DNA from 2 places in the Mycobacterium sp. NPDC003323 genome. Region 1 is predicted to be linked to the other one. Evidence: riboswitches for the same ligand, from Rfam matches in the RefSeq annotation. Region 1 holds a riboswitch; the other holds the start of a gene.
What was found. A riboswitch is a leader RNA that binds a small molecule or an ion and turns the genes downstream of it on or off. The one in region 1 is predicted to bind S-adenosylmethionine.
Positions count from the first base shown of each region.

Region 2: another riboswitch for S-adenosylmethionine. It lies ahead of ACWDUN_RS00555 (hypothetical protein); the one in region 1 lies ahead of ACWDUN_RS25305 (bifunctional o-acetylhomoserine/o-acetylserine sulfhydrylase).

Region 1 is NZ_JBSFSB010000017.1:1,675-16,406, forward strand. It holds gene ACWDUN_RS25275 (FHA domain-containing protein) at 1-1,846, opposite strand, end outside; gene ACWDUN_RS25280 (NADH:flavin oxidoreductase) at 1,924-3,138, opposite strand; gene ACWDUN_RS25285 (bifunctional methylenetetrahydrofolate dehydrogenase/methenyltetrahydrofolate cyclohydrolase) at 3,167-4,012, shown strand; gene ACWDUN_RS25290 (DUF3017 domain-containing protein) at 4,015-4,308, shown strand; gene ACWDUN_RS25295 (methyltransferase domain-containing protein) at 4,378-5,106, opposite strand; gene metX (homoserine O-acetyltransferase MetX) at 5,103-6,233, opposite strand; gene ACWDUN_RS25305 (bifunctional o-acetylhomoserine/o-acetylserine sulfhydrylase) at 6,240-7,565, opposite strand; SAM riboswitch class IV at 7,609-7,727, opposite strand; gene ACWDUN_RS25310 (NADP-dependent isocitrate dehydrogenase) at 7,984-10,218, shown strand; gene ACWDUN_RS25315 (alpha/beta fold hydrolase) at 10,301-11,140, opposite strand; gene ACWDUN_RS25320 (exodeoxyribonuclease III) at 11,216-12,016, shown strand; gene ACWDUN_RS25325 (TIGR03086 family metal-binding protein) at 11,986-12,609, opposite strand; gene ACWDUN_RS25330 (MarR family winged helix-turn-helix transcriptional regulator) at 12,688-13,083, shown strand; gene trpS (tryptophan--tRNA ligase) at 13,101-14,117, shown strand; gene yhjD (inner membrane protein YhjD) at 14,132-14,732, shown strand, end outside.
Region 2 is NZ_JBSFSB010000001.1:134,308-149,039, forward strand. It holds gene ACWDUN_RS00515 (oxygenase MpaB family protein) at 1-962, shown strand, start outside; gene ACWDUN_RS00520 (DUF2563 family protein) at 1,576-1,887, shown strand; gene ACWDUN_RS00525 (putative alpha/beta hydrolase) at 1,894-3,417, shown strand; gene ACWDUN_RS00530 (IS30 family transposase) at 4,095-5,252, opposite strand; gene ACWDUN_RS00535 (hypothetical protein) at 5,623-5,940, shown strand; gene ACWDUN_RS00540 (hypothetical protein) at 5,942-6,241, opposite strand; gene ACWDUN_RS00545 (TetR/AcrR family transcriptional regulator) at 6,366-7,004, shown strand; gene ACWDUN_RS00550 (cytochrome P450) at 7,150-8,517, shown strand; gene ACWDUN_RS00555 (hypothetical protein) at 8,512-9,018, opposite strand; SAM riboswitch class IV at 9,052-9,159, opposite strand; gene ACWDUN_RS00560 (metallophosphoesterase) at 9,317-10,267, shown strand; gene ACWDUN_RS00565 (fatty acid desaturase family protein) at 10,422-11,513, shown strand; gene ACWDUN_RS00570 (ATP-binding protein) at 11,595-12,740, opposite strand; gene ACWDUN_RS00575 (DUF2786 domain-containing protein) at 13,249-14,544, opposite strand; partial or broken gene ACWDUN_RS00580 (AbrB/MazE/SpoVT family DNA-binding domain-containing protein) at 14,652-14,732, shown strand, end outside.

The DNA.
Region 1 (14,732 bases):
AGAACTGCCTGCGCACACTGGTTTTCGCGGGTTTGCCGAGATCGCCCGGTTTTTCCGAGGCCTCCGCCTGCGGTGGCGGACCGCTGCGCGCCAGGTAGCGCTGATGGGATTCGTCGGGATCACCGGCGACAGCGGAGAAGATGTCTGCCCAGTTGGTGGTGCCCAGCTCCGGGCCGATCTGGCTCGGCGGGCCGTAGAACGCGGTCTTACCGCCGGGCGCCAGCAGCAACACCTGATCGCACACGTCGAGGTAGGTCAGCGAGTGCGTCACCACCAGCACCACGCGGCCGGCGTCGGCCAGCTGGCGCAGCATGGTCATCACCTGGCGGTCCAGCGCCGGGTCCAGGCCCGAGGTCGGCTCGTCCAGGATCAGCAGCGACGGGCCCGTCAGCAGCTCCAGGGCCACCGACGCGCGTTTGCGCTGACCACCGGAGAGCTTGTCCACCCGGGTCTCCAGGTGCTTGGTCATCTCGAGCTCTTCGAGGACCTGCAGGACGACGCGCTCGCGGTCCTCCTTGGTGGTATCCGGGGGCAGCCGCAGCTCGGCCGCGTACATCAGTGCCTGCTTGACCGTCAGCTGGCCGTGCACCACGTCGTCCTGGGGCACCATGCCGATTCGGGAACGCAGCGAGGCGTATTCGGCGTGGATGTCGTGTCCCTCGAAGGTCACCGTGCCCGATGTCGGGTGGGTCAGGCCGGCGACCTGCTTGGCGAACGTCGACTTACCGGCGCCGGAGGGGCCGATCACCGCGGTCAGCGTGCCCGGCCGCGCGTCGATCGAGATGTTGTTCAGCAGCGTCTTGTTGTTCTCGATGGTCCACGTCAGGCCACGGACCTCCAGACCACCGGTGCGGGTGGCGGCCTGGGTCTCCGAGCCGCGCACCAGCGTGCCGCCGGTGAACACCAGGTCGACGTTGCCGATGGTGACGACGTCGCCCTCGCGCAGCAGCGCGTCGTCGACCCGCTGGCCGTTGACGAACGTGCCGTTGATGCTGCGGTTGTCCAGCAGCTCGGTACCGCCGGGGCCGGACACCAACGTGGCGTGATGCCGCGAGGCCAGCACATCGGGAATGACGATGTCGTTGTCGGTGGCGCGACCGATCTTGATCCCGCCGGGCGGCACGTCGGGTGCCTTCCCCGGACGCAGGATCTTCAGCATGCTCGTCGCGAGGTTGTTCTCCGATGGGCGGGCCACCGCCGTGGGTCCCATCGCTGTCGGTGCGGGATCCGACGGCGGGATGTAGGTCGGCTGTGAACGCGACACGGGCGCCGCCGGCCGGGGCTGCTGTCCCGTCGAGTAGGGCTGCTGTCCCGTCGGGTACGGGTTGTACGGCTGGGTGCCGCCGGGGTGGTGCGGCTGCGGACCGGACGGGTAGCGCGGCTGCGACGGCGACGGGCCGGTGGACCAGTTCGGGGGCGGCGGCGGGGGAGGAGCCTGCGGCGGAGGCGGCTGCGTCGGCGGTTGGGTCTGCCACGTGCCGCTGGGTCGCGACATCGGCACCGCGGCGGTCGGCGGGGGGCTACCCACCGCGCCCTGATGGCGGCCGACCTCGAACGCCAGCTGGGGTCCGTCCGGATTGCCGATGTTGATGTGCTGGCCGTCGGCGATATCCAGCGTCGGAACGCGCTGGCCGTTGACATACATGCCGTTGAGGCTGCCGTTGTCGATGGCGATCCAGCGGCCCTGATCGAAGCGCAGCACCAGGTGGGCGCGCGAGATCAGCGGGTGGGCGATACGCACGTCGGCACGCAGGTCGCGGCCGACGACGACGTCGTTGCCTGCGGAGAAGGTGCGGGTCGATCCCTCGTATCGAACGGTCAACGCGGGCGTTCCGGGGCGGCTCATCGGGACCAACTGTATCGGTTGGGCATCCCGCTGTGCCCGGCCGCAAGGGCGTTTGTTGCCGTTCTGGTGCCGAAGCGTCAGACGCTCAGCGTGTCCGGCGCACCGGTCACCACGCAGTGGGTGTGGCTGTAGATGGTCGGCATGCACTTGTTGCAGTGCGTGCACGCCGAGCGGACGGACGCGTCGGCCTTGATCCGATTGACCAGGTCCGGCTCGGCCAGCAGCGCGCGGCCCATCGCGACGAAGTCGAAGCCCTCGGCCATCGCCTTGTCCATGGTCTCGCGATTGGTGATGCCGCCGAGCAGGATCAGCGGCATCGACAGTTCGGCCCGGAACGCGCGGGCGTGCCGCAGCAGATAGGCCTCACGGTAGGGATACTCGCGCAGGAACTTCGTGCCGGTCATCCGCATGCCCCAACTGATCGGCGGTTTGAAGGCGCCGGCGAATTCCTTGAGCGGCGCGTCACCGTGGAACAGGTACATCGGGTTGACCAGGGAACTGCCCGCGGTCAGCTCGATGGCGTCCAGGCCGCCGTCTTCCTCGAGCCACTTGGCGGTCTGCAGGGACTCGTCGAGCGGGATGCCGCCGCGCACGCCGTCGGTCATGGTGAGTTTGGCGGTGACGGCGATCTGGCGGGCGCCGTGGTTGTCGACGGCATCGCGCACCGCCCGCACCACGCCGCGAGCCACCTTCGCCCGGTTCTCCAGTGAGCCCCCGAACTCGTCGGTGCGCCGGTTGAGCAGCGGGGAGAGGAAGGAACTGGCCAGGTAGTTGTGCCCGAGATGCACCTCGACGGCGTCGAAGCCGGCATCGATGGCCAGCCGGGCGGCATCGGCGTGGGCGGTGATGACCTCGCGGATGTCGTCCTTGCTCGCCTTGCGGGCGAACCGCATCGACAGCGGGTTGAAGAACCGGATCGGCGCCAGCGCGGGCGCTTTGTTCGTGCGGGCATTGGCCACCGGTCCGGCGTGGCCGATCTGGGCGCTGATCGCCGCGCCCTCGCCGTGCACCGCGTCGGTGAGCCTGCGCAGGCCCGGAATCGCCTCCGGGCGCATCCAGATCTGCCAGCCGTCGGTGCGGCCACCGGGGGCGACGGCGCAGTAGGCGACGGTGGTCATGCCCACTCCACCGGCCGCCGGAAGCTGGTGGTACTTGATCAGATCATCGGTGACCAGCGCATTCGGGCTGGCGGCTTCGAAGGTGGCGGCCTTGATGATGCGGTTGCGCAACGTCACCGGCCCGAGCTTGGCCTCGCCAAACACGTCGGTGAACACTTCGGGCTGGGTGTTCATACCGGGCGAGCCTGCCACAATGTCTGTCGTGGCAGCGACGATTCTGGACGGTAAGGCAACCCGCGATGAGATCCTCGACGATCTCAAGGGCCGGGTCGCGAAACTGACGGCGGCGGGACGGACCCCCGGGCTGGGCACCATCCTGGTCGGCGACGACCCGGGATCGCAGGCCTATGTGCGCGGTAAGCACGCCGACTGCGCGAAGGTCGGCATCAACTCGATCCGTCGCGATCTGCCCGCCGATATCAGCCAGGCCACCCTGGACGACACCATCGACGAACTCAACGCCAACCCCGAGTGCACCGGTTACATCGTCCAACTCCCGCTGCCCAAGCATCTGGATGAGAACGCGGCCCTGGAGCGCATCGATCCGGACAAGGACGCCGACGGCCTGCACCCGACCAACCTGGGCCGGCTGGTACTCGGTAAAGAGGCGCCGCTGCCCTGCACACCGCGCGGCATCGTGCACCTGCTGCGCCGCTTCGACGTCCCGATCGCCGGTGCCCACGTCGTGGTGATCGGCCGCGGTGTGACCGTCGGCCGGCCGTTGGGGCTGCTGCTGACCCGCCGTTCGGAGAACGCGACGGTGACGTTGTGTCACACCGGAACTCGTGACCTGCCCGAGCTGACCCGGCAGGCCGACATCATCGTGGCCGCGGTCGGGGTGCCCTTCATGGTCACCGCGGACATGGTCAAACCCGGTGCGGCGGTCGTCGATGTGGGCGTGAGCCGGGTAGAGGGCAAGCTCACCGGTGACGTGGCCCCCGACGTCTGGGATGTCGCCGGTCATGTGTCGCCGAATCCGGGTGGGGTGGGCCCGCTGACCCGGGCGTTCCTGTTGACCAACGTCGTCGAGCGCGCCGAACGCGCGTAGCGATGACACTGCAGGAGTTCGCCCGCAAGGTCTTCGCCGGCCAATGGCCGATCCTGTTGGTGGCGTTGATCTTCGCGGCGTCCTTCGGCCTGGTGGTCACCGGCTACTGGCGCCGCGGTGCGCTGGTGATGGGGATCGCCGTCGGGGTGGCCGCGGCGCTGCGGCTGGCGCTGCCCGACGACCGTGCGGGTCTGCTGGTGGTCCGTTCGCGGGCAATCGATTTCGCGACGACGGCGAGCGTCAGCGCGGCGATGCTCTACATCGCCTGGACGATCGACCCGCTGGGGACCAGCTAACGTCGAATCTGAAGTAGATGAGGAATTTTGACTGCTTTTCCGCCATCTACTTCAGATTCGGTATCCAATTCAGCCCAGCTCGGCGCGGATCCCCACCGTGACGTACGGCAGCGCCAGTCCCGAACTGTTGGCCAGCGCCGGATGCGTCGCCAGCAGATCGCGGACCTGGTCCAGCGTGCGGGTGCGCACCGCGGCCGGTGAGGTGATGCAGTAGCTGCGCGAGGCCACCAGATCGATCAGTGCCTGCGGTGTCAGGTAACTGGTCCACTCGACCTGGGTCCGCTCGATCGGACCGAACGGATCGGCGAGTGTCACCTCGTGGTTCAGCGGATCGTGCTCATGCCCGATGATGGCGCCCAGATCCTTGACCCAGCCCATGCGTTCGTCGCGGGTGTTCCACACCAGGCCGAGTCGCCCGCCGGGGCGCAGCACCCGAGCGATCTCCGCGGCCGCCCGCTGCGGGTCGAACCAGTGCCAGGCTTGAGCGACCAACACACAGTCGACGCTGTCGTCGGGCAGCGGAATCTCTTCTGCGGTTCCCAGCAGCGCGGGAGTGTCGGGCAGCGAGGAGGACAGCACGTCGAGCATCTCCGGGATCGGGTCCACCGCAACGACATCGAGGCCGCGTTCGACCAGGCGAACCGTCAACTTGCCGGTGCCGGCGCCGAGGTCGAGGACCTTGTTGGCGCCGTCGGGCAGCAGCCAGTCGATGGCCTCCGGCGGATAGGAGGGCCGCCCGCGTTCGTAGGCGGCGGCCTCCTCACCGAAGGACAACGACCTCGGATCAGGGCGGCTCACCGGGCCGCGATCTGCAGTGTCCGGCGGATCAGCGGCGCGACGGCGTCGGTCTCGACCAGGAAACCGTCGTGCCCGTAGATCGAATCGACGACCGACAGGCCGTCGCAACCCGGCAGTAGCTCAGCCAGTTCCTGCTGTTGGCGCAGCGGGTAGAGCCGGTCGGAGGTGATCCCGCCGACCACCACGGGCACCGGGCAGCCGGCCAACGCAGCCTGCACCCCGCCGCGGCCGCGGCCGACGTCATGGCTGCTCAGCGCGTCGGTCAGCGCCACGTAGGTGCCCGCGTCGAACCGGGAGACCAGCTTGCCGCCCTGATGCTCCAGATAACTCTGTACCGCATAGCGGCCGCCGTTGGTCGGGTCCTCGTCGCCTTGGGCCTCGTTGGCGAACCGCGAATCCAGTTCGGCCTCACCGCGATACGTCAGGTGCGCCACCCGACGGGCGATCTCCAGCCCGGCGGCCGGACCGCGTCCGGTGCCGTAGTAGTCGCCGTCCTGCCAGTCCGGGTCGGCCTTGATCGCGGCGACCTGGGTGCTCTGGGTGCCGATCTGATCGGCGGTGGCACGGGCCCCGACCGCCAGGACCAGCCCGGCGCGCACGGTGTCGGGGTGACCGACCAGCCACTCCAGCGCGCGGGCGCCGCCCATCGACCCGCCGATCACCGCGGCCACACCGGTGATGCCCAGCGCGGCCAGGGCGGCCAGGTCGGCGTTCACCTGGTCGCGGATGGTGATTGCCGGAAACCGTGAGCCCCAGGGCTTTCCGTCGGGAGCCGGCGAGCTGGGACCGGTCGAGCCACGGCAGCCGCCGAGGGCGTTGGTCGCGATGGCGCACCACCGGTCGGTGTCGATGGCCGCGCCGGGTCCGGCCACCCCGTCCCACCAACCCGGGGTCGGGTGGTCGGGTCCGGCGGGTCCGGTGATGTGCGAGTCGCCGGTCAGTGCGTGCAGCACCATGACGACGTTGTCGCGGGCTGCGGACAGCTCGCCCCAGCGCTGAAAGGCGATGGACACGTTGTCGAGGACGACGCCGCTCTCCAGGGTCAGGGAGCCGATGTCGACGACTCCGAGCTCACCGTCAGCGGGCAGCGTCGAGGGCACGTCGCGCACGATGTCGAAGATGGTCATGTCGCCTCACACCGACGCGACGCTCTGACCGGTACCCGCAAAGGCACGCGCAGCGGCGAAACCCCGATCCAGATCGGCGAGGATGTCGTCGATGCCCTCGATGCCGACGGCGAGCCTGACCAGCCCCGGTGTGACACCGGTAGTCAGCTGTTCCTCAGCGGTGAGCTGCTGATGCGTGGTCGAGGCCGGGTGGATCACCAGCGAGCGCACGTCTCCGATGTTGGCGACGTGACTGTGCAGGGTGAGCGCGTTGACGAAGGCCTTGCCCGCCTCGATACCACCGGCCAGCTCGAAGGCCAGCACCGCGCCGGTGCCCTTGGGTGCGAGCTTGCGCCCGATCTCATACCAGGGCGAGCTCGGCAGGCCCGCGTAGTTGACCGAGATGACCTCGTCGCGGCCTTCCAGGTACTCGGCCACCCGCTGTGCGTTGGCCACGTGGCGCTCGATGCGCAGGCTCAGGGTCTCCAGACCCTGGGCGATCAGGAACGCGTTGAACGGCGCGGCCGCCGAGCCCAGATCACGCAGCAGCTGCACACGCGCCTTCAGCGCGTAGGCCGGCGGGCCGAGTTCGGCGAACACCACACCGTGATAGCTGGGGTCCGGGGTGGTGAACGCGGGGTGGCGGCCCTGGGTCCAGTCGAAGCGGCCGCTGTCGACGATCACGCCGGCGATAGCCGAGCCGTGCCCGCCCAGATACTTGGTGGCCGAGTGCACGACGATGTCCGCGCCGTGCGCGATCGGCTGGATCAGGTACGGCGTGGCGATGGTGTTGTCCACGATCAGCGGGACGCCGTTGTCATGGGCCACCGCGGCGACGGTCGGGATGTCGAGCACGTCGATCTGGGGATTGGAGATCGACTCGGCGAAGAACGCCTTGGTGTTCGGCCGGACCGCCGCGCGCCAGCTCTCGGGATCGTCCGGGTTGTCCACGAACGTAGTCTCGATGCCGAGCTTGGGCAGCGTGTAGTGCAGCAGGTTGTAGGTGCCGCCGTAGAGCCGCGGGCTGGAGACGATGTGGTCGCCGGCGCCGGCCAGGTTGAGGATCGCGAACGTCTCGGCGGCCTGGCCCGAGGACAGGAACAGGGCCGCGACACCGCCCTCGAGGGCGGCGATGCGCTGCTCGACGACGTCGGTCGTCGGATTCATGATGCGGGTGTAGATGTTGCCCGGCTCGGCCAGGCCGAACAGCGCGGCCGCGTGCTCGGTGTCGCGGAACGTGTACGACGTCGTCTGGTAGATCGGCAGGGCCCGCGCATTGGTCGCGATATCGGGCGTCTGACCGGCGTGGATCTGTTTGGTCTCGAACGACCAGTCCTGATCTGGCGTGCTCATGAAGAACGAACCTCCATCTGTGTCTGGGGGCCCGGTTTGAGCGGACCCGCGCTTGCCGCGTAGCCGTCACGGCTACTCAACCTGGTCTTCACCCGGAGCACCCCACCGCGGTTGGAGGGTTGCCGGCCAGCAAGCCGGGGCTTGATGCTGGCGCTCATGACCGAAACAAAGACTAACTCACCACCTTGACCTGGTGCCACCTGGTTGCCGTCGTCCTGTCAGGACAAACCTACTGACCAGTAGCGAAAGCTGACCCGTCACGGGTTCGTCGGCCCTTGTAGTGTTGCCCGTGAGGGCAGCCCCCGGTCGTCACCCATGCGGTCGCGGGCCGTCCGCCGAGCGGAATCGTCGCTGTCGAATCACATACGGCAGAGCCGATTTTCGCTGCATCTGTCCGACAGTGACGCCGGGAGTACACATGAGCGCCGAGCAGCCGACCATCATCTACACGTTGACCGACGAGGCGCCGCTGTTGGCGACATACGCCTTCCTGCCGGTGATCCGTACCTTCGCCGATGCCGCCGGCATCGACGTCAAGACCAGTGACATCTCCGTGGCCGCGCGCATCCTGGCCGAGTTCAGCGACCGCCTGACCGACGAGCAGAAGGTGCCCGACAACCTCGCCGACCTCGGTGAGCTGACCCAGGATCCCAGCGCCAACATCATCAAGCTGCCCAACATCAGCGCGTCGGTACCGCAGCTGCTGGCCGCGATCAAGGAGCTCAAGAACAAGGGCTACGACCTTCCCGACTTCCCCGGCGACCCCAAGACCGACGAGGAAAAAGAGATCCGCCAGCGCTACGGCAAGGTGCTGGGCAGCGCGGTGAACCCCGTGCTGCGCGAGGGCAACTCGGATCGCCGCGCGCCCAAGGCGGTCAAGGAATACGCCAGGAAGAATCCGCACAGCATGGGTCAGTGGTCGCAGGCCTCGCGCACCCACGTGGCCACCATGAAGACCGGCGACTTCTACCACGGTGAGAAGTCGATGACCGTCGACAAGGACTGCAAGGTCAAGATGGTCCTGCAGACAGGCTCGGGCGAGACGGTGCTCAAGCCCGAGGTCAAGTTGACCGCCGGCGACGTCATCGACAGCATGTACATGAGCCGCAAGGCGCTCGTCGAGTTCTACGAGGAGCAGATCGAGGACGCCTACAAGACCGGCGTGATGTTCTCGCTGCACGTCAAGGCCACCATGATGAAGGTCAGCCACCCCATCGTGTTCGGGCACGCGGTGAAGGTCTTCTACAAGGACGCCTTCGCCAAGCACGGCAAGCTCTTCGAGGAACTCGGCGTCAACGTCAACAACGGCTTGTCCGACCTGTACGACAAGATCGAGACGCTGCCGGCCAGCCAGCGCGAGGAGATCATCAACGATCTGCACGCCTGTCACGAGCACCGGCCCGAACTCGCCATGGTCGACTCGGCCAAGGGCATCTCGAACTTCCACTCGCCCAGCGATGTCATCGTCGACGCCTCGATGCCGGCGATGATCCGCCTCGGCGGCAAGATGTACGGCGCCGACGGCCGCACCAAGGACACCAAGGCCGTCAACCCGGAGTCGACCTTCTCCCGGATCTACCAGGAGATGATCAACTTCTGTAAGACCCACGGCCAGTTCGATCCCACCACCATGGGTACCGTTCCGAACGTCGGTCTGATGGCGCAGAAGGCCGAGGAATACGGCAGCCACGACAAGACCTTCGAGATCGCCGAGCCCGGCACCGCCCAGATCGTCGACATCGACACCGGTGAGGTGCTGCTGGAGCAGGACGTCGAGGAGGGCGACATCTGGCGCATGCCGATCGTCAAGGACGCCGCCATCCGCGACTGGGTGAAGCTGGCCGTCAACCGGGCCCGGCTGTCCGGGATGACGACGGTGTTCTGGCTCGACGACGAACGCCCGCACGAGAACGAGCTGCGCAAGAAGGTCAAGGAGTACCTCAAGGAAGAGGACACCGAGGGCCTGGACATCACGATCCTGCCGCAGGTGTGGGCCATGCGGTACACCCTGGAGCGCGTCATCCGCGGCCAGGACACCATCGCCGCGACCGGCAACATCCTGCGCGACTACCTGACCGACCTGTTCCCGATCCTGGAGCTGGGTACCAGCGCCAAGATGCTCTCGATCGTGCCGCTGATGGCCGGTGGCGGGCTGTACGAGACCGGTGCCGGCGGCTCGGCGCCCAAGCACGTCAGCCAGCTGGTCGAGGAGAACCACCTGCGCTGGGATTCGCTCGGTGAGTTCCTGGCCATCGGTGCCAGCCTGGAGGACCTGGGCAACAAGACCGACAACCCCAAGGCCAAGGTGCTGGCCGAGACGTTGGACACCGCGGTCGGCCGGCTGCTGGACGAGAACAAGTCCCCGTCACGCAAGGCCGGCGAGCTGGACAACCGCGGCAGCCAGTTCTACCTGTCGCTGTACTGGGCGCAGGCGCTGGCCGACCAGTCGCAGGACAAGGAACTGGCCGAGCACTTCGCGCCGCTGGCCAAGACCCTGGCCGAGAACGAGGACACCATCGTCGGTGAGCTCAACGAGGTGCAGGGTGGGCACGCCGACATCGGCGGCTACTACTACCCGGACCCGGAGAAGACCGCGGCGGTGATGCGGCCGTCCAAGACGTTCAACTCCGCGCTGGAGTGCGCGCGGAGCTAGTTCGTCGCGATCTACGTCAGTTCAGCCTCGATGGGGTCAACCCGTCGAGGCTGAACTCGTGTAGGGGTCGGCTGCTTGGCCGCTATCCCGCCGGGGGTGACTCGCGCTTCGGCTCGGTGTGCTGGTCGACGAACTCGGCGATCAGCTCGGTGATCTGCCCGGGCGCCTCCAGCATCGGGATATGACCGAGTCCGGGCAGTCGGGTCACCTTCGCGTCGGTCGGCAAATTCTCGATGAAGTACTTCGTGCCGCGCGGGCTCGGGAACACCCGGTCCTTCTCGCACAGCACCAGGTGCGTGGGCACACCGACGCTGGCCAGCTCCAGCAGGCCGGGCAGCCGCAGCGTCTTCACCAGCAGCTGGATATAGGCCGTGCAGTGTGTCGCGTCGTCGACGAGGGCGACCAGGTCGGCGCGGCTCGGGCCGTCGGCCGGGCCGCTGACCGGCAGCGTGGCGATCCGCGTGCCGAACGGCAGGTCCAGGATGCGCGGGCCGATCAGCCGGGCGGCGATCAGAGCCGGGCCGCCGGCCAGGAACTTGAGCACGGTCTCGTACTTGGTGGGGGAATGCTGGCTCCAGCCGCCGGCCGGGGCGATGGCGGTCAGGGTGCGGGCCCGCCCGCGCCGTTCCAGTTCGAACGCTACCCAGCCGCCCAGTGAGTTGCCGACGACATGGGCTGTCTCCCAGCCGATCTGGTCCATCCGACGTTCCACGTCGTCGACCAGCGCGGCGGTGTCCAAGAACCAGGTGCCCGACCGGGCGCCGCCGTTGTGTCCCACCATGGTGGGCGCAAGCACCTCGAAGCGGCCGGTGTCGGCCAGTTGATCGGCCACCGTGCGCCAGACGTTCTGGGAGCACAGGAACGGGTGCAACATGAGTATCGGTTCACCCGATCCGCGATGGATGGGCGCGCGTTGGGTCATAGCGCCCGACAGTATGGCGGTACCGCCGGTACCGCAAGGGGTCCTTGTCGGGGTGCTGGACTAGGGTCGTCGACCGTGATCGTCACCACCGTCAACGCCAACGGCATCCGGGCCGCGGTCAAGCAGCGCTCGACGGAGAACCTCGGGATGCTGCCGTGGCTCAAGGAGAGCACTGCGGACGTCATCTGCCTGCAGGAGACCCGTGCCGACGACGAACAGCTGGCCGACGCACTGGCGCCGGCGCTGGCCGACGGCTGGCACCTCGCCTCGGCCGAGCCGCATGTGAAGGGCCGCAACGGCGTCGCCGTGTTGTCCCGCACACCGTTCGACGCGGTGCGCATCGGTTCGGGCGCCGACGAGTTCGCCGCGCACGGCCGCTACATCGAGGTCGACACCGCGGGCGCCACGGTTGCGAGCGTCTACCTGCCCACCGGCGAGGCCGAGACCGACCGCCAGCTGGAGAAGGAACGCTTCATGGCCGCCGTCCAGGCGCGCATGGCGGTGCTCTTGGCGCAGGGCCGCGACACCGTGCTGTGCGGCGACTGGAACATCGCGCACACCGAGAATGACATCAAGGCTTGGAAGAACAACGTCAAGAAATCCGGTTTCCTGCCCGCCGAACGGCAGTGGCTCAGTGATCTGATGGCGACCGGCTGGGTGGACGTGGTGCGCCAACTGCATCCCGACGTTGCCGGCCCGTACAGCTGGTGGTCATGGCGCGGCAAGGCTTTCGACAACGACGCGGGCTGGCGCATCGACTATCACCTGGCCAGTCCGGGTCTGGCTGCCCGTGCGGTGTCGGCGCGGGTCGAGCGTGCCGAGTTGTATGCGCTGCGGTGGTCCGATCACGCACCGGTGACCGTCGAGTTCTGTTGAGCCCAGTCCGGGCGCCGGCCCAGATGTGCGAGGATCCGGTCGAAATCGGTTGCGGCGGAACCGTGGTGGGCCGGGCCGAAGGGTGCCTCGGGTGCCGTTCGGGTCTCATCGTCGGGGATGCCCAGCACGATCGGTAATGCCGCGGTGACGCTTTCGTCCGACGGCCGGTAGTTGCGGCCCAGGCCGGCCGCGACATCCCAGCCATGCACCAGGTAGTCCACGAAGTGCATCGCCATGGCGACCGATCCGGGAACCGCGGCGTCCGGGCCGAATTCGGGCAGGGCACACATGGTGTCGGCGACGCCCTCGGCGCCGAACGCATCGAGCACGTCATGGGCGGCCGCGGCGTAGTCGTCGCGCGGATCGCTGACCGTGGCGGGATCCCATAGTCGCAGATCGCGGCCGGCGCCGCGGACCGAGGCGGCGAAGCCGCGGTGCTGGACGGTCATGTGTGCCAGCAGTTGTTCCAGCGTCCAGTCCGCGCATGGGGTGGGCCGCGCGAGGTCCGACGCGTCGACGGCGTCCACGATGGCGATGGAATCCAGGACAACCGCGTGGTGCAGGGGTGCGATGTCAGCGATATTGATAAGCATGTACATACGATAGGCGCGGGCTTATTATTGCGCAACGCTTAGCATGAGCCGGTGCCGCGACGTCCCGATCTGGCGGCCATGCTCGCCCCGTTGCTTCGCGACATGGCCGCCGCCGAAGTACCGGTGTTGACCGCGCACGGGCTGACCATGTGGGGCTACGCCGTGCTGTGTGCGCTGGACGGGGGGCCGGTGCGCACCCAGGCCGCCCTGGCCGAGGCCATCGGCGCCGACAAGACCCGCATCATCCGCACGCTCGACGAGCTGCAGGACCGCGGACACATCGAACGGCACGCCGATCCCGAGGACCGGCGGGTGCGGCTGCTGTCGATCACCGTGCGTGGCCGGGAGGTCAAAGACGCCGCCCAGGCCGAGATCCAGCGCGGAGAGGAACGCTGGCTCGGCCGGTTGAGTGCCGCCGATCGGCGCTCGTTTTTGCGCGTGCTCGACCTGCTGAGCCACGCCGAAGCCGAGTAGGCGAAAATCGAAGCATCATGAGCGTCCCCACCAAGAGCGTCGTGTTCTCCGGCGCGCAGCCCACATCGGATTCCCTGCATCTCGGTAACGCCCTCGGTGCGGTCAACCAGTGGGTGAGCATGCAGCGCGACTACGACGCCTACTTCTGCGTCGTGGACCTCCACGCCATCACCGTCCCGCAGGATCCGGCGGTGCTGCGCAGGCGCACCCTGGTCACCGCCGCGCAGTATCTGGCCCTCGGTGTGGACCCGGCCCAGGCGACGATCTTCGTGCAGAGCCACGTGCCCGCGCACACCCAGCTGGCGTGGGTGCTCGGCTGCTTCGCCGGGTTCGGCCAGGCCTCCCGGATGACGCAGTTCAAGGACAAGTCCCAGAAGCAGGGCGCCGAGGCGACCACCGTCGGCCTGTTCACCTATCCGGTGCTGATGGCCGCCGACATCCTGCTCTACGACACCGATCTGGTGCCCGTCGGTGAGGATCAGCGCCAGCATCTGGAACTGGCCCGCGACCTCGCCGAGCGCATCAACGCCCGGTTCCCCGACACCTTCGTCGTGCCCGAGGCGACCATCCCGAAGGCGACGGCGAAGATCTTCGACCTGCAGGACCCGACGGCCAAGATGAGCAAGTCCGCGGCCACCGACGCCGGTCTGATCAGCCTGCTCGACGACCCGAAGAAGACGGCCAAGAAGATCCGCTCGGCCGTCACCGACAGCGAGCGCGAGATCCGCTTCGACCGCGAGGCCAAGCCGGGCGTGTCCAACCTGCTCACGATCCAGTCCGCGGTCACCGGCGCCGATATCGACACCCTGGTCGCCGGATACGCCGGCCGCGGGTACGGCGACCTGAAGACCGAGACCGCCGACGCCGTGGTGGAGTTCGTCACCCCGATCAAGACGCGGGTGGACGAATTGCTCGACGATCCCGCCGAACTGCAGGCGGTGCTGGCCAAGGGGGCCGAGCGCGCCAACGGGGTGGCTTCAGCCACCGTCCAGCGGGTATATGACCGGATGGGTTTCCTGGCGCCGACCATCTGATCTGAAGGGATGCCATGCCTGAGCCTGACTCGGACGACAAACCCGGTGTGGTGGACCGGTTGCGCAATCGATATAGGTGGTTCGACCGGGTCATGGTGGCCCAGGAGCGCTACAACGACTGCAAGGGCGACTTCTACGCCGCGGGCATCACCTACTTCACGATCTTTGCGCTGTTCCCGTTGTTGATGGTGGGCTTCTCCATCGGCGGTTTCGTCCTGGCCAACCAGCCCGATTTGATGGTCGAGGTCGAGGACAGGATCCGTTCGGCGGTCTCGGGGGACCTCGGCGCCCAGCTCGTCGAGCTGATGGACTCGGCCATCGAGTCGCGCGGCACCGTCGGCATCATCGGCCTGGCCACCGCGGCCTGGGCCGGCCTGGGCTGGATGAACAACCTGCGCGAGGCGCTGAGCCAGATGTGGGAACAGCGCCACGAACCCGCCGGCTTCGTGGCGACCAAGCTCTCGGACCTGGCCGCACTGGTCTCGGCGTTCGTCGCGTTGATGTTGACGATCGGCCTGACCGCGCTGAGCAAGCAGTCGGCGATGACCACCGTGCTGGGGTGGTTCGGGCTGCGCGACGTCCCCGGCCTCGGGGTGGGGCTGCAGGTGGCGTCCT
Region 2 (14,732 bases), on a different contig from region 1:
CCGAGGTCGATGTCGAGCCGTCCTGGTTGGATCACGCGAAGATGGACCGCGCGGCCGGGCATCTGGTGCGGCACATGGCGTCCTACGGCATCGTGCTGGGCGCGGCATCGCTGACCAAGGGGGCGATGAACCAGGTGGCCGGCATGCCGCTGGTGATCACCAACCGCTACACCAGCCAGGCCGCGGTGCGCTCGCTGGAGGTCGGGTCGTGGATGGAGACCATCCTGACTCCCGGCGGCCTGCGACGCACCGGCGCGGGCTTCGCGACGACGCTGCGGGTGCGGCTGATCCATGCCTTTGTGCGGAAATCGCTGTGGGACAGCGGGTCCTGGGACACACAGGCCTGGGGTGCGCCGATCCCGCAGAGCTTCATGGCGTTCACCATCGTCGAGTTCGGCAATATCGCGCTGACGGCCATGCATCAGCTCGGAGTGCGCTACACCGCCGCCGAACTCGACGACATCTTCCACTTCTGGCGCTATGTCGGGCTGCTAAATGGTGTTCAGGCTCCGTTGAACCCGGCGTGCGAGGCCGATCATGTGCGCATCGAGGAGCTGTACGCGCTGACCGGTAGCAACCCCGATGACGGCGACCGGGATTTCGTGCGGGCGTTGACCCATGACTATCTGGCGGTCGAGATCGCCGACCTGCTGCCCGTCGGTGGCCACGCGGTCGGGGTCGCGGTGATCAACGGGTTGACGCGGGCGTTCCTCGGCGATCAGGCGGCTTCGCAGCTCGGGCTTCCGGACACGGTGTTCAAGCATCTGCCGACGGTGATCGGCCCGGTGGTCGGGGGAGTGAACCGCCTGCTCGGCGCGGTGCCCGGGGTGTCGTCGTGGCGGACCCGGCGGGCGCTGGCCGGGTACCCCAAGGTGATGGCGCAGCAGCGGGCGCGGTACGGGATGTCGCATGATCTGGTCGACGCCGCGCCCGGCGCGGGTGGGCACCCGGCGAGCGGGTAGCTGCCCGGTGATTCTGCGGTGTGGTCATTCGAGGTGACGTCATGCCGTGGTCTTGGCGCACGTGCGGTAGGAAGAACGGCATGTCATCTACTTGGCGAAGCTCTCGGGTGATGCGATTTGGTGCTGCCATCGGTATCGCGATTGCACTTGCTGCGTGCGGCGATAGCGGGACGCCGGCAACTACTGCGTCGACATCGTCGACTACAAGTGAGGTCGCGGATCTCGAACCGCCGTTCCAGACGCTCGACGGAATCGCGTGGCTGACTGCGGCATGTGGCAGTCCATCCGTGATGGATGCGTCGCCGAACTCATGGCTTCCCGGCGCTGACCCCGTTGCTTTATGCCTCACTCCGCCCGGGCGTGAGGAGGTCTTGGTAGGCGTTTACGACGATCCTGACACTGCGGCCGCGGATATGAAGGCAATCGACGGGCGGCACGGACACGCGACCCGGGTCGCTGACGACGGACGGACCTGGGTTTTTGTCGTGGACCCATCCGATACAGCGGCGCTGGTGCCGCTCGAGAATTTCGCCTTCGATCTGAGCTAGCCAATTTGGTGCACCAGCTGGCGCACCGTGGCCAGTATCATTCAATCGACGGACGGGGGAGCGAGATGATTCTTGACACGGACCTGCTGCGAATGGGCGCGGACTATTCAAATAGTGCCGCTTCAATTGTGCGGCGGGGTGCTTCGCAGTTCTCTGAAGCGCAGGCGCGCTCGGGAATCTTCGGTGATTTCGACGCTGCTAACAGTTTTCAAGCAACCCTCAGCGCGGCGCAGAAATCTCATGTCGAAGCAATGACTCTTCACTCTACGGAGCTTGATGCGCTCGCCGTGAAGGCGAATGTCGCAGCCACCACTTTTGTGACAGGGGACGAAACGGCCGCTGAGGCGCTGACCACGGCTGGCGATACGCTCGACTGACGTCGCATGTCGCTACACCTGCAACACCTTGACGTTGGCGATCTCACCGATTCGGCTGGCGGCGATCCCTGGCTGTTGGACCGTTCGATTCAGGCAGGAGCTCCTGGCGAAATCAGTGAGCTCGCAACTGCGTTCAGGCTGGCAAGCAGTTGCACGCAGGAAACCACAGACGAGTTTCTTGCAGCCAAAGCGCGATTTGAATCGGCGTGGGACCGACAAGATGGTGGGGGCCATCCGATAAACGACTCTGTCGAAGTCCAGCGCGCAACCGAGTCTATGAATTACAACCGGGACAAGCTGGCTAAGGTTGCTGTCGATCTCCAGAACATAGCGGCGTCTCTGGCAGAAGCTCAGCGCAGCGGCGGCGTATCTATCGGCAATCTCGAGGCCGCCTTGAAGGCAATCGACGGACAGATCGATCATGCGCTGAGAACAGCTGCCGCCAATAGCGAACCTGCAGATGTGTCGCACCTGAGGCAAGCGGCCGTCGAACGCACAACGGTAGCGCTCAGAGAAGTGCAAGCCATCCGGGATGGTTACGCTGAGCAGCTTGAACAGTCACGGAGTGAGTTGGCGGCCGAAGGATATTCGGCCGGTGCGATGGATGGTGCAGAAGGGAGCGACCAGGGCTCGACCTCAGCTTCTGACGCAATGGCGGAAAGATACGACGCGGGCCAACGTTCAGTAGATCAGCAAATAGTCAATTCACCTGGCCCCTGGACCCCGGAGAAGCAAGCTGCAGCTGGCCGACTTCGCGACTACGCGACGATCAACGACCCGACAGCGGATATCGACGCACTCAGGTATGCGAGCCAGCGACTCGACGACTACCACGTGGCGAACGCAACCGGACCGATGCCCGTCGATCCAATCTTGGGAGGTGATGCTCGATCGCGCGCACAGACCCGACTCGATTGGCAACAGAAATTGGAGCAAGGGCTGTTGGGTACGGCAGCGATGAAGCCCGACCAGGCGACAGAATGGCTTAATCAAAGCGAAGCTGCGGGCCAGGCGGCTGTGCTTGACCGTTTAGACAGAGAATTGCAACGAGCTGGGATGTCGCCGGCAGGTGCGGCTGCGACAGTCGATGCGATGTCAAATGGTTCTGTGCCGCAGGAACTCGTGGCGCTGGCGCAGAATGGAAGCAAGGTCGCTGCCGGAGGATCTGAAGCGGTGGATCAATATCGCCAAGTAGTGCCGACGGGCGACCATTGGAAACCCGGCATCGAGTACACGCCCGAGGACCTCGAGTCGCTCAAGAATATTTCTAGCAAGCTTGGAACGGTCGGCAACGTGCTGGAGGCGACCGTAGCCATTTACGAGGTAAGTAACGGAGCCCCAATCGGCGAAGTAGGTTCCAAAGTTGGCGGAGGTATGGCAGGGACACTGCTCGGAGCTGAGGTCGGAGCTTGGGCAGGTTCCCCAGGTGGTCCCGTAGGTGTCTTCGTGGGCGCACTTGCAGGAGGAATAGCTGGCTCCTTCGCCGGTGAATGGGCGGGCCAGCAGGGCTATCGGATCGCGACCCGCTAGCGATGATCAACCCGGTTTTCGCGGTGATGGTGTTGGTCGGTCTTGCACTCCCGTTGCTGCCCACGAGAAGTGACGATGCCGAACGCCGCTTGTACTGGATCGGCGCCGCTGTCGCCGTGGTAGCGGCCTTCTTGATGGTGTACCCGCCCGATTGGCGAGGCGGACTAGTGTTCGCAGGATCGCTCGCCGGAGTGGTGGTGTTACGGGCGTATATGAGTACGTCTCACCTGCGAATCCGTGGTCGAATGTACGCTTTCAATCTCAGAAACTCCGACCGGGATCCGGGACGCCATCCCGCGGAGTTCGACGCATACGCAGGACTAGCGACCGCACCGAAGATGTGGTGGCTCTTTGCAGCTGTCGCCGTAGCGTGCGCGCTAATTGGTGTCCTGTATCTGTTGTCATCTGATGGCAAATGGTATGCGGCAGGGTCCGGTCTGGTTGTCGTTGTGCTTCCGCTGATGATTGGACACCAGGACGCATCCTGGGGGTACCGGATAGCGCGCGGTCAGATCGTTCAACTCGTGGTTGCCGGCGTGGCCACACTGGGCGTATTCGCGCTGGTCTACTTGCTCGGGTATCAAGCGGGCATTCGTTGGCCCTGGCGGTCTGAGTATTCGCCGGAGCATCGGCGGCGCCGCTGACTCTGCGGTGGTGGCGCGAAAGTGCGCTTGGATTCAAGCGGTGGCTGCAACGAATGTGGATGGGTCTGACAATAGTCGGTCGAGTTCTTCGGCTGGGGTGCGCCAGCCGAGGCGTTTGCGGGGTCGGGCGTTGAGTTCCGCGGCGACCTGGTCCAGCCAGCCAGGGCCGTAGAACGATAGATCGGTCCCTTTGGGGAAGTACTGACGCAGCAGGCCGTTGGTGTTCTCGTTGGTGCCGCGCTGCCAGGGGCTGTGCGGATCGCAGAAATAGATTGGCAGGCCGGTGGCCTCGGTGATCTTGGTGTGCAATGCCATTTCCTTGCCCTGGTCCCAGGTCAGCGACCGGCGCAGGATCTCAGGGATCTCAGGGATCTTGGCCGTCATTGCCGCGGCCATGGTGGCCGCGGTGCGATTCCCAGGTAGGTGCAGCAACACCACGAATCCGGTGGTGCGTTCGACCATGGCGCCTATCGCAGAGCCTGAGGCCGTGCTACCCAGGATGCAGTCGCCTTCCCAATGACCGGGGATCTCGCGGTCGTCAGCCTCGGCGGGGCGGTCGCTGATGTTGATCATGTTTTTGATTTGACCGGTGCCATTCTCAGTGCGGCCCTGCGGTTTCCGTCGAACCCGTCCAGTGCGCAGCGCGGTCTTAACCAGTCGTGCCAGCTCACCGCGTGGCTGCACGTATAGGGCCTGGTAGATCGTTTCGTGCGACACCCACATCTCCGGATCGTCGGGGAAATCCAGGCGCAACCGGCCCGCGATCTGCTCGGGACTGTCGCGCTTTTTCAAGCGTGTCACGACCTCGGTCAGCAGCACAGGGTTGACCTCGAGCTTGCGAACCTTCGGTCGGCGGCGGTTCGCCTCGGCCACGTCCTGGCCGACGCGAGCTCGATACCCCGACCTTGTGCGGCCCCGCGCGATCTCGCGGTTCATCGTGTCGACATGGCGGCCCAGTTTCACGGCTGCCTGCGCAGATGTCGAGCCGTTCGCGAGAAGGTCTTCGAGCCGGCAGCGGTCGACAAAGGTCAAGGGCGCCCGCGCCCGCGCCCGCGCCGGGCAGCTGGCAGCGTTGTCGATCGGGGCTGGGGTTCTGGGCACATAACCAGCTTGTTTGACCCAAGACACGGCAGCGTTCTCCGACACACCGGCGATCAGGGCGGCCTCAGTCAGCGATGCTCCCGAATGCATCGCCTCCCAGAACAACTCTCGCGTGGCCGCCCGGAAACGGATCCCACAATGTGCAGGATTGGCAGCGACACCCGCCGCCTTGGCCCATTTCTGGCCCGTCGAGCGGTGCACCCCAACCACCGTGGCGGCTGCCGACTGCGACAACCCCGATCTCAACCCCTCCAGGAAGGCCTCACGGGCCGACTCCGGAACCGCTTTGCTGCCATGCGCACGAAATCCCACCGAACAACACCTCCGAGCTCATCAGGGTGTTGCAGCGACCGATTGAGTCTGAGGCGAGAAGGCCGCGCCGTGGACGCAGAGTCAACCACAATGACTTGTCGGTGCCGGGTGCGACGATGTGCGGCTACTTCGAGCCAAGGAGAAAGTCATGAAGAAGTTCGCCCTCGCGACGGCGCTGATCGGGTTCGCCATCGCCATGAGCCCGCCGGCAGCGGCCGAGTCGTCCTGGACCATGCCGAACCTCATCGGGATGGACCTGCAGGGTGCCCAAGATGCCATCCAATCGGTCAGCGGCGGCGAGGTCTGGTTCAGCACCTCGACCGACCTGACCGGTCAGGGCCGTGCCCAGCTCAGCGACCGCAATTGGCAGGTGTGCAGCTCGACGCCGCCGCCGGGATCGGTCTTCACCGCGACCACCGAGATCGACTTCGGTGTCGTGCGCATCGACTCCGAGGACTGTCCCTGACTCAGGCCGTCACCGCGCCGCCGGCTGCCAGCAGCAGGAGCAGCCGGTCGCGCGCGTCGGTGCTCTCCGGGTCGTCGTAGAGCTCATCGCAGGCGATCCGGACCAGGCGTCGCCAGGTGTCGTGGGAGACCTCGGCCGCGGCGCCGAAGAGTCGGCGCAGCCGGTCGAAGGCGTCGGAGTCAAGCGGATCGTGGTGCAGTTCGTCGCAAACGGCTTGAATCTGCTGTTGTAGCGAAGGATTCACGAGCCGAACGCTCGCGACCGCCCATGCGTTGTCGGTGGGATCGAAGTCTGCCAGCAAACCTTTGATACGGCCAAAGCGCCGCCCCCGCGGTGAACCATATGTGCATATTGCATTACCGCATGCAAATATGGCAAGGCGGGTCAGTTGTATGGTTATGCAGGCTTACAGTATTGTCGAGGTGGTGGCAGGCAGCGTGTTCCTTCGTCAGTCCGCCCCGGCCGAACCCACGCCCCGGGAGCGCATCGTCGATGCGGCGATCAAATCCTTTGCCCAGCAGGGTGTTACGAACACCCCGCTGCGTGCGGTCGCCGATGCTGCCGGCGTCAGCGTCGGGCTGGTGCAGCATTACTTCGGTAACAAGGCCGGTCTGATCGCCGCGGTCGACGAACACGTCCTGCAGGTGTTCAACGAGGTCCTCGAGGCGAGCCCGTTGCCGCACCCGCCGTCGGAACAGTCCGACGAGATCCGCGGCCGCTTCACCCAGCTATTCCACGAGTACCCCGAGGTCACCGATTACGTCGCGCACGCGCTCAGCCAGGGCGATGAGATCGGCAATGTCATCTTCGACGGTCTGCTGCAGATCAGCATCGAGCAGGGCAAGGGTTTCGACGCCCAGGGCCTGCTGCGCGATGACCTCGACTTCGACTGGGGCGCCCTGAATCCGCTGATCCTGCGCGTCGGCGCGATGATCCTGCGCAACCACATCGAACGGCATATTCCCGAGCCGTTCCGCACGCCCGCCCAGTTGCAGCGGTGGGATGCCGCCGTGACATCGCTGATCCGCAAGGGACAGTTCGCGCCCGGCGCGGCGGAGACCTAGCGGCCCGATCGGTCCGCGTTCGAGGGGTGCGCGACGACCGATCCACGGACGCGATCCGCGGGGCTCATGGGGGGAGGGCCTCGCGGATCGCCCGGATTTCGTCGGTCGGCCCCTCGCGTGAATGGTGATCCATAGGGGGAGTTTGATGACGCAGTCCACGATGTCGCCCGATGTCGACACCCTGCCGGTCGCGCCGGCCAACCCGCTACCGCTGCGGGCGCGGCTGGCCGCGGCACGGCACTATCACCACGGTCAGGTGACGCTGCTGCAGTCCGGAGGTCCGGTGACCCGCGTGGTCCTGGGACCGGCCGGCTCCGGGCCGTCCATCGTCTTCGTCATGTCACCCTCGGGTGCGCGGGATGTGCTGGCGCTCAACAACGAACACTGTGACCGCACCTCCCTGCACGACGAGATGCGCCACCTCATGGGCGACAACCTGGCCGATCTGCCCAACGCCCCGTGGAAGTCGCGCAAACGCACGCTGCAACCGGTGTTCACCCCACGCCACGTCGCCGGGTTCGGTCACCACATGGCCCGCACCGCCGAGGAGATCGCGCAGGGCTGGAGTGACGGGGCCGAGGTGGACCTGGACGCCGAGGCGCGCTGGCTGACCATGCGGGTACTCGGCCGCACCGTGCTGGGCATGGATCTGGACACCCGAGCCGAGTCGCTGGCCGAACCGCTGACCATCGCGCTGTCCTATATCGCCGACCGCAGCATGCGCCCGGTGCGCGCACCGCGGTGGCTGCCGACCCCGGCGCGCCGGCGGGCCCGCGCGGCGGTGGCCCGGATGCGCGGCCTGGCCGATGACGTCGTCGCCGGCTGCCGCGCCGATCCTGACCGGGAGGCGCCGCTGGTGCGCGCACTCATCGACGCCACCGATCCCGACACCGGTGAACGCCTGTCGGACTTCGATATCGCCAGTGACCTCATCGCGTTCATGGTGGCCGGGCATGACACGACGGCGACGACGATCGCCTACGCGTTGTGGCAGCTGGGGCGCCAACCCGAGATGCAGCGGCGTGTCGCCGACGAGGTCGCCGCGCTGGGGGACGGCCCGCTGGGCCCGGATTCGGTTGCCGGACTCGGCTATACGACCCAGGTGTTGCGCGAGGCGCTGCGGCTGTGCCCGCCGGTGGCGGTGGCGGGCCGAACCGCGCTACGCGATATCGCCGTCGACGGGTACCGCGTCGAGGCGGGCAACATGGTGCTGGTCGGCATCTTCGGCCTGCACCGCAACCCCGAGTTGTGGCCCGATCCCGAGGCGTTCGACCCCGAGCGGTTCAGCCCGGCGAACATGGCCGAGCTGGACCGCTGGCAGTACCTGCCCTTCGGTGGTGGGCCACGCACCTGCATCGGTGATCACTTCGCGGTGCTGGAGGCGACGCTGGCGCTGGCCGCCGTGATCCGTACGGTCGAGATCGATTCGCTGGCAACGGAGTTCCCACTGGCGGTGCCGTTCACGATGGTCGCCGACGCGCCGATTCCGGCGCGGGTGCGGCGCCGGTCATAGCCCGGTCAGCCGGCTGAACGCGTCCTCGGACGCCTGCCGGCTCGGCGGCCACGCCTGCTGCCACTCCCGCAGCGGCACATCGGCGTCGGGCTCGAAACGCAATGCCATGAGCCGGTATTCGTGCTCACGCCAACCGTTGAGGCGCCAGTCGCCGCCGGCGAACTCGACGAGCCGGTGAATCTCGACGATGCCGTTCATGATGCTGTGCCGGCCCAGCGGCAGCGGCCGCCCGTGGGCGGTGTTGACCGCCCGGCAGTGTTCGCACGCCAGCCATGACCAGCGCGACGAGCCGCCGGCGGTGCCGCGGAAGCAGACGATGCACAGGTCGTGCTCGCGGGACACGTCGTGGCCCTCCCACTTCGAGGGGCGGTCCTCGTGACGGCAGGACTGCCACCGGCGATACACCGGTCCGCGCAGCGTGCCGCACGGAATGTGCACCGACAGTTCGGTGATGCGTGCGCGCAGGGCCGCGTCCGCCGGGGTCAAGGGTTGTTCGGTCATCGTTCGCCATTCCTGGCGGCGCCGCGTTCGGGCGCCCACCGCTTGCACTGTCGTGCCGGCTCTTCCCCTGGGGCACCGTGCGGTGGCGCGCGGTTGCCGGGACGGCGGGCCAGGTACCCGAACAGCCGTCCGCTCGTGAGCTGAACCCAGGATACGTCGGCGCACCGACATGTCGGAGGCGCGCGATATCCTGAAGTCAGATTTCAGACCTGCCCGCCGGATCGCCGGCGCGAGGCCACGGGTCGACAATCCAAAGCAAGCGCTGCCTTCACCGAGGCGGCGGAAGGGAGCACCCATCATGACGCTCGACCAACCCGGTTACGACGTGATCGGCGATGTGCACGGCTGTGCCGATGACCTCGACGCGCTGCTGGTGCACATGGGTTATCGGATGCGTGACGGCGCGCACCGGCACCCGCGTCGCGAGGCGATCTTCGTCGGCGACCTCATCGACCGCGGCCCCCAGCAGCTGCGGGTGCTGCAGACGGTCAAGGCGATGGTCGACGCCGGCAGCGCCCGAATGGTGTTGGGCAACCACGAATTCAACGCGCTGGCGTATGACTTCGAGTGGCCGGCGGGCTCCAGACGATATCTGCGGGAACGGTCGGCGAAGAACACCGCGCAGCACGCCGCGTTCCTGGCGCAGGTGACCGGGACGCAGCGCGCCGAATACCTGGCGTGGTTCCGGACCCTGCCGCTGTGGCTGGACCTGGGCGAGATCCGGGTGGTGCACGCCTGCTGGCACGAGGAGTCGATGGCGGTGCTCGGCACGGACCGGATCCTGAGCGACGAGCAGCTGATCCAAGCGTCCACCAAGGGCGACCCGATGTACGACGCCGTGGAGTCGCTGCTGAAGGGTCCGGAGATCAGCCTGATCGACCACGGGGCGCAGCCCTACGTCGACAAGGACGGGCACCGCCGCGACGCGGCGCGGCTGCGCTGGTGGAACTCGGCGGCGACGACGCTGGCCGATGTGGCCGAGATCGGCGGTGACTTCACGACCGCCGACGGCGCGCCGTATCCGGGGTTGCCGGCCATCGATGTGGCGCAGGAGTACGTGTACGACGGGCAGGTGCCGGTCTTCTACGGTCACTACTGGCGCAAGGGTGAGCCGACGCACCTGCGCGACTGGACCGACTACGCCGCGTGCGTCGATTTCAGCGCGGTCGTCGGCGGGGCCCTGACGGCCTATCGGTGGTCGGGGGAGACCTGGATCGATCCGCGGCACTACGTGCGGGCGCCTCGCTGAGAACGTTCTCAGCCCATCGCCGCAGGTCGGTGCCGGAGTTCGCCGGAGCGGCGGGTCTCGATTACCCGTCGTTCAGCCCGAGCGCCTAGGCTGCGGTCCGACCCTGACAGTGGCCCGGTATGTGCCGCTCACGCCGCACCCCCGAGGACATTTGATGGCGATCGCCGACGTGCCTGCCTACCTGCATCTCAGTAGCGCGGATGTCGACGAGATCGCCTTCGAACTCGACGTGATCCGCCGTGATATCGAGGACTCGCTCGGCGCCAAGGACGCGGCCTATATCCGGCGGGTGATCCACTTCCAGCGCGCTTTGGATGTCGCGGCGCGTTTGGTGATCGCGTGTAGCAAGTCCAAGACCGGCTGGCTGCTGGGCACGGGCGCGCTGGCGTACGCGAAGTCCATCGAGAACATGGAACTGGGCCACAACATCTCCCACGGCCAGTGGGACTGGATGAACGATCCGGAGATCCACTCCAACACCTGGGAGTGGGACATGGTCGGGGCGTCGGCGCAGTGGCGGTACTCGCACAACTATCGGCACCACGTGTTCAGCAATGTGCTCGGCATGGATGAGGACATCGGCTACCGGCTGCTGCGGGTGACCGAGGACCAGCCGTGGCGGCTGTGGTACCTGGCGACGCCGCTGCGAAACTTCGTGCTGGCGGCCATGTTCGAGTGGGGCATCGCCCTGCACGGCCTGCACTCGGAGAAGCTGCGCGGTGAGCCGGCCGTGCTGGCGGGGGAGAAGCGCAAGTTCGTCGGCAAGATCGCCCGGCAGCTGAGCAAGGACTACGTGTTCGTGCCGGCACTGAGCGGGCGGCGGTGGCGCCGGACGTTCGCGGCCAACCTCACCGCGAACACGATCCGCAACCTGTGGGTGTACGTCAACATCATCTGCGGTCACATTCCCGACGGGGCCGAGACGTTCGACCCGAAGGTGGTCGAGGACGAGACCCAGGGTGAGTGGTATCTGCGGCAGATGATCGGGACGGCGAACTTCAAAGCCGGTCCGCTGCTGGCCATCTCGGGTGGGCATCTGTGCTACCAGATCGAGCATCACCTGTTCCCGGACCTGCCGAGCAATCGGCTGCCCGAGGTGAGCGAGCGGGTGCGTCAGCTGTGCGAGAAGTACGACCTGCCGTACAACTCGGCGTCGCTGCCGCGGCAGCTGTTCCGGACGCAGCGGATCATCCATGGCTTGGCGGTGCCGGCGTGGGTGACGCGGTTGGGGCGACGTCGCGCATGACCGGCGCGGAAGTGGGTAAGTCGCTGCCCGCCTTGTAGCGACAATTGAGCGACAACGGGGCCGGCGCCGCACGTCGTCCCGTCAACCGTTGGCGCGAACGTAGGCGGCGAACCCGGGAATGGTGAACCGCAGCTTGCCGTGCCCCACCGCCTCGATATAGCCGCCGTCGATCAACTGCTGCCGCGGTCGGCTCACCGCGGTCGTCGCCACCCCGAGTTCGGCAGCGATCGCCGCCCGTTCCACCGGGCCGTCCCCGACGGCGGCCATGGCCGCCAGGAACCGCTGCTGCTCGGGGGTGACGCGGGTCAGGCGGGTGCGGAACAGGCCCGTCATGCGGTCCTCGATCTCCTCCTCGGCCCGCCGGACGTGACCCACGTTGATCGTGCTCCCGGCGGTGGGCCGGGCAATCTCCCAGGTGGAGTCGCCGATGAGCTGCACCTTGTGCGGGTAGCCGGCGGCGAGCTCGATGGCGGCCATGATGGCCTCGTCGGACCAGGTGACCTGGTGATGCTCGGCGGGCAACCGGATGGCCTCGGCGACGGCGACCTCGGTGAGCAGGCCGAGTTCGACGAACCGGGACCGCTCGCCGAAGGTGGCCGCCTCGGTCACCGCCGGCGGCAGCGAGGGCAGCCCGGCGGCGATCACCGCGACCGGGATCGCGTCCGGGGCGCCGTCGAAGTGTTGCAGCCCGATCAGCAGGCTCTTGCGATCGCCAAGTTGGGCCTCCTGGAACTCGTCGACGAACACGACGAGCCCCTTGGCGGCATGCGTGCGGCTGAACCGGCCGGCATCTTCGAGCAGCTTTTCCAGCACGGCCGACCCCGGGGCCTTGTCCTGCGCGGATAGCGTCGCGCCGACCCTGACTCCCGGGATCCCGAACTCGACCTGGACCTGGGCCAGTCGGTCCAGCAGCGCGTTCGCCCGGTCCCCGAAGGAATGGTCCTTGACCGCCGAGCTCAAGCCCTGCGCCATATCGGGCGACATCGGCCGGTCATCCCGGCCGGTGACCCACACGGTCAGGAAGCCTTCGGCGAGCGCGTCGCGCTGAGCCATCCGCAGCAGCGACGTCTTGCCGAGTCCGCGCGGAGCGTGGAAGGCCAGCAGGGGACCGCCGGATCGTCCGAGCATGCTCAGCCGGGATACCTTGTCCCGGATCAGCTCGCGTTCGCGGCCGCGGCCGGCCAGGTATTCCGGCAGCGACCCGGGGGCGTATGGGCTCGGCTCCATCGGCGCACCTCCCCGCATAGTTTGGTATAAATCGCCTGGAAGTATACGGATCTATACGGGGGTCTGGGGGTCCATCTCGGTAGCGAGGATGTCGACGAGATCGCCTTCGAGCTCGACGGTATCCGCCGCGATATCGAGGACTCGCTCGGCGCCAAGGCCGCGGCCTATATCCGGCGCGGAAGTGAGTAAGTCGCTGCCCGCCTCGTAGCGACAAATGAGCGACAACGGCGCGGGGTCCGGTGTTGGTCCCCTGACTGTGTCCGGCTTATGTCGAGCGTCAGGGCCCAGGCTGGGTCTGACGGAACTGGCGCAGGCGCGTGCCGACGCTCGACCTCGTCGCTGCGGCAGACCTATTCCGCCCACAGCTCGTCTGGCCGGCCACCATGGCGAAGCTGTACGAAGGGCGGACGCAGTGCCGATTTCGCGACTTTCATGGCCGAGATCGGCGGGAGTACGAACGGCGGCCACCGTTGATGAAGGCACTCGACGAAAAAAGCTCTGATTGCAACTAGCCGGCGATCGGTCTGCGCACATCCAGCTGGGCGAGGTCGGCGGCGACACGCCCGGCCGCCAGCCCGGCGATGTTGGACGCCGACACCGCACGGGCAACGGCAGCCGGGCAGAGTCGGTCGAACAGGTCGTCGGTTGCCTGGCTGCGCGCCGCCAGTACCGGTAGCAGCTTGTCGTGATCGAGGTCGGCGGTGGCGGTCGTACTGGCGGCGGTGAGGCGTTCGCCGACACGGATGGCATACGAGACGAGAAACGATTGGCGAAAGGATCTCGTTCTGGCGTGCTTACTGGTGGTTTGGCGTCCGGCGGCCAGCATCGCCCGGTTGGCCTGCACCAGCAGCGACGTGATCAGCAGCTCGACGGACTCCAGGTCGGCGTCGGCGCCGACGATGGTGACGAATCCGAGCTTCTCCGCCCACACCACCCGACAACCATTGGCCGTCGCCACCGCCTGCACCAGTGTCGCCTTGGCGCCGGCATAGGGATTGTCGATCCAGAGCCGTCGTGCGACGGCCTCCGCCGAACGACCGGCCTCGTGATTGCGGATGGCGCTGTGCAGCGAGTACTTGCTCATCAGTTCCTGCGCCTTGGCGGAAAGCGCTTCGGCCTCCTCGGGGAACTTGGTCGCCTCGGCCTTGGCGAGCAGTCCGCGCACACGCCCGAGTGCCTTGGCGTCGACGCCGCCGACCACGACAGCTTCGTGGCGGCGCGCACCAGGAAGAGGCAGTACCGGCTCCAGGGCGGGAAGCCGCCCCAGGAACCGGAGCAGGTTCAGCACGACCGCCAATGCCGCGCGATGACTGAGCGCGTGCCGGTCGGCCCATTCCCACATCTGCGGCGCATGAGTGGCGGGATCGATCTTGGTGGACAGCGCGGCGAGGTCGGCGCGCCACCGCGGATGCAGCGTTGCCGTCGCGTACTGCCGCGATTCGCGCACGATGGCTTCGTCCAGGTAGTCGGTCGCCGATCCGTCGAGGCGGCGACGAACGAGCTCGTGCAGGTCGCTCGGGGACCAGCCCGCCGCCCATGACCGGCCGATGGCACCGGCCAGGGCGATGTCGGCGGCAGCGTCGAGGTCACGGGTCCAACCGGAGAACTCTTGGAGCAGCTCGGCGGCGTGGAACTCGGCGTCGTGGTCGGGACAGTTCGCCGAGTCGTACAACGCTGAAACAAGGTGGTCGAGGAGGACGATGCGGTCATGGCCCGGTTCGGGCTCGCGGTGTTGGCGTTGAGATGAGGCGCGGCGGCGGGCCTTCTGCTTGGCCGCGCGCTTCTGGCGGTTGTGTCGGCTCATGTCCGGATTGTGTCGGAGGGGTCCGACAAATCACGGGTGCTCGGGCATGGGCACGGTGTGTCTGGCTGGGTGGATGTGTAATGGGATCTGACCGGTTCCGTAATGCCATGGAGGTCGTTGTCGATTCCGATGGTCGAGTGGTACTGCCCAAGCCACTGCGTGACGCTTTAGGGCTGATCCCCGGTTCG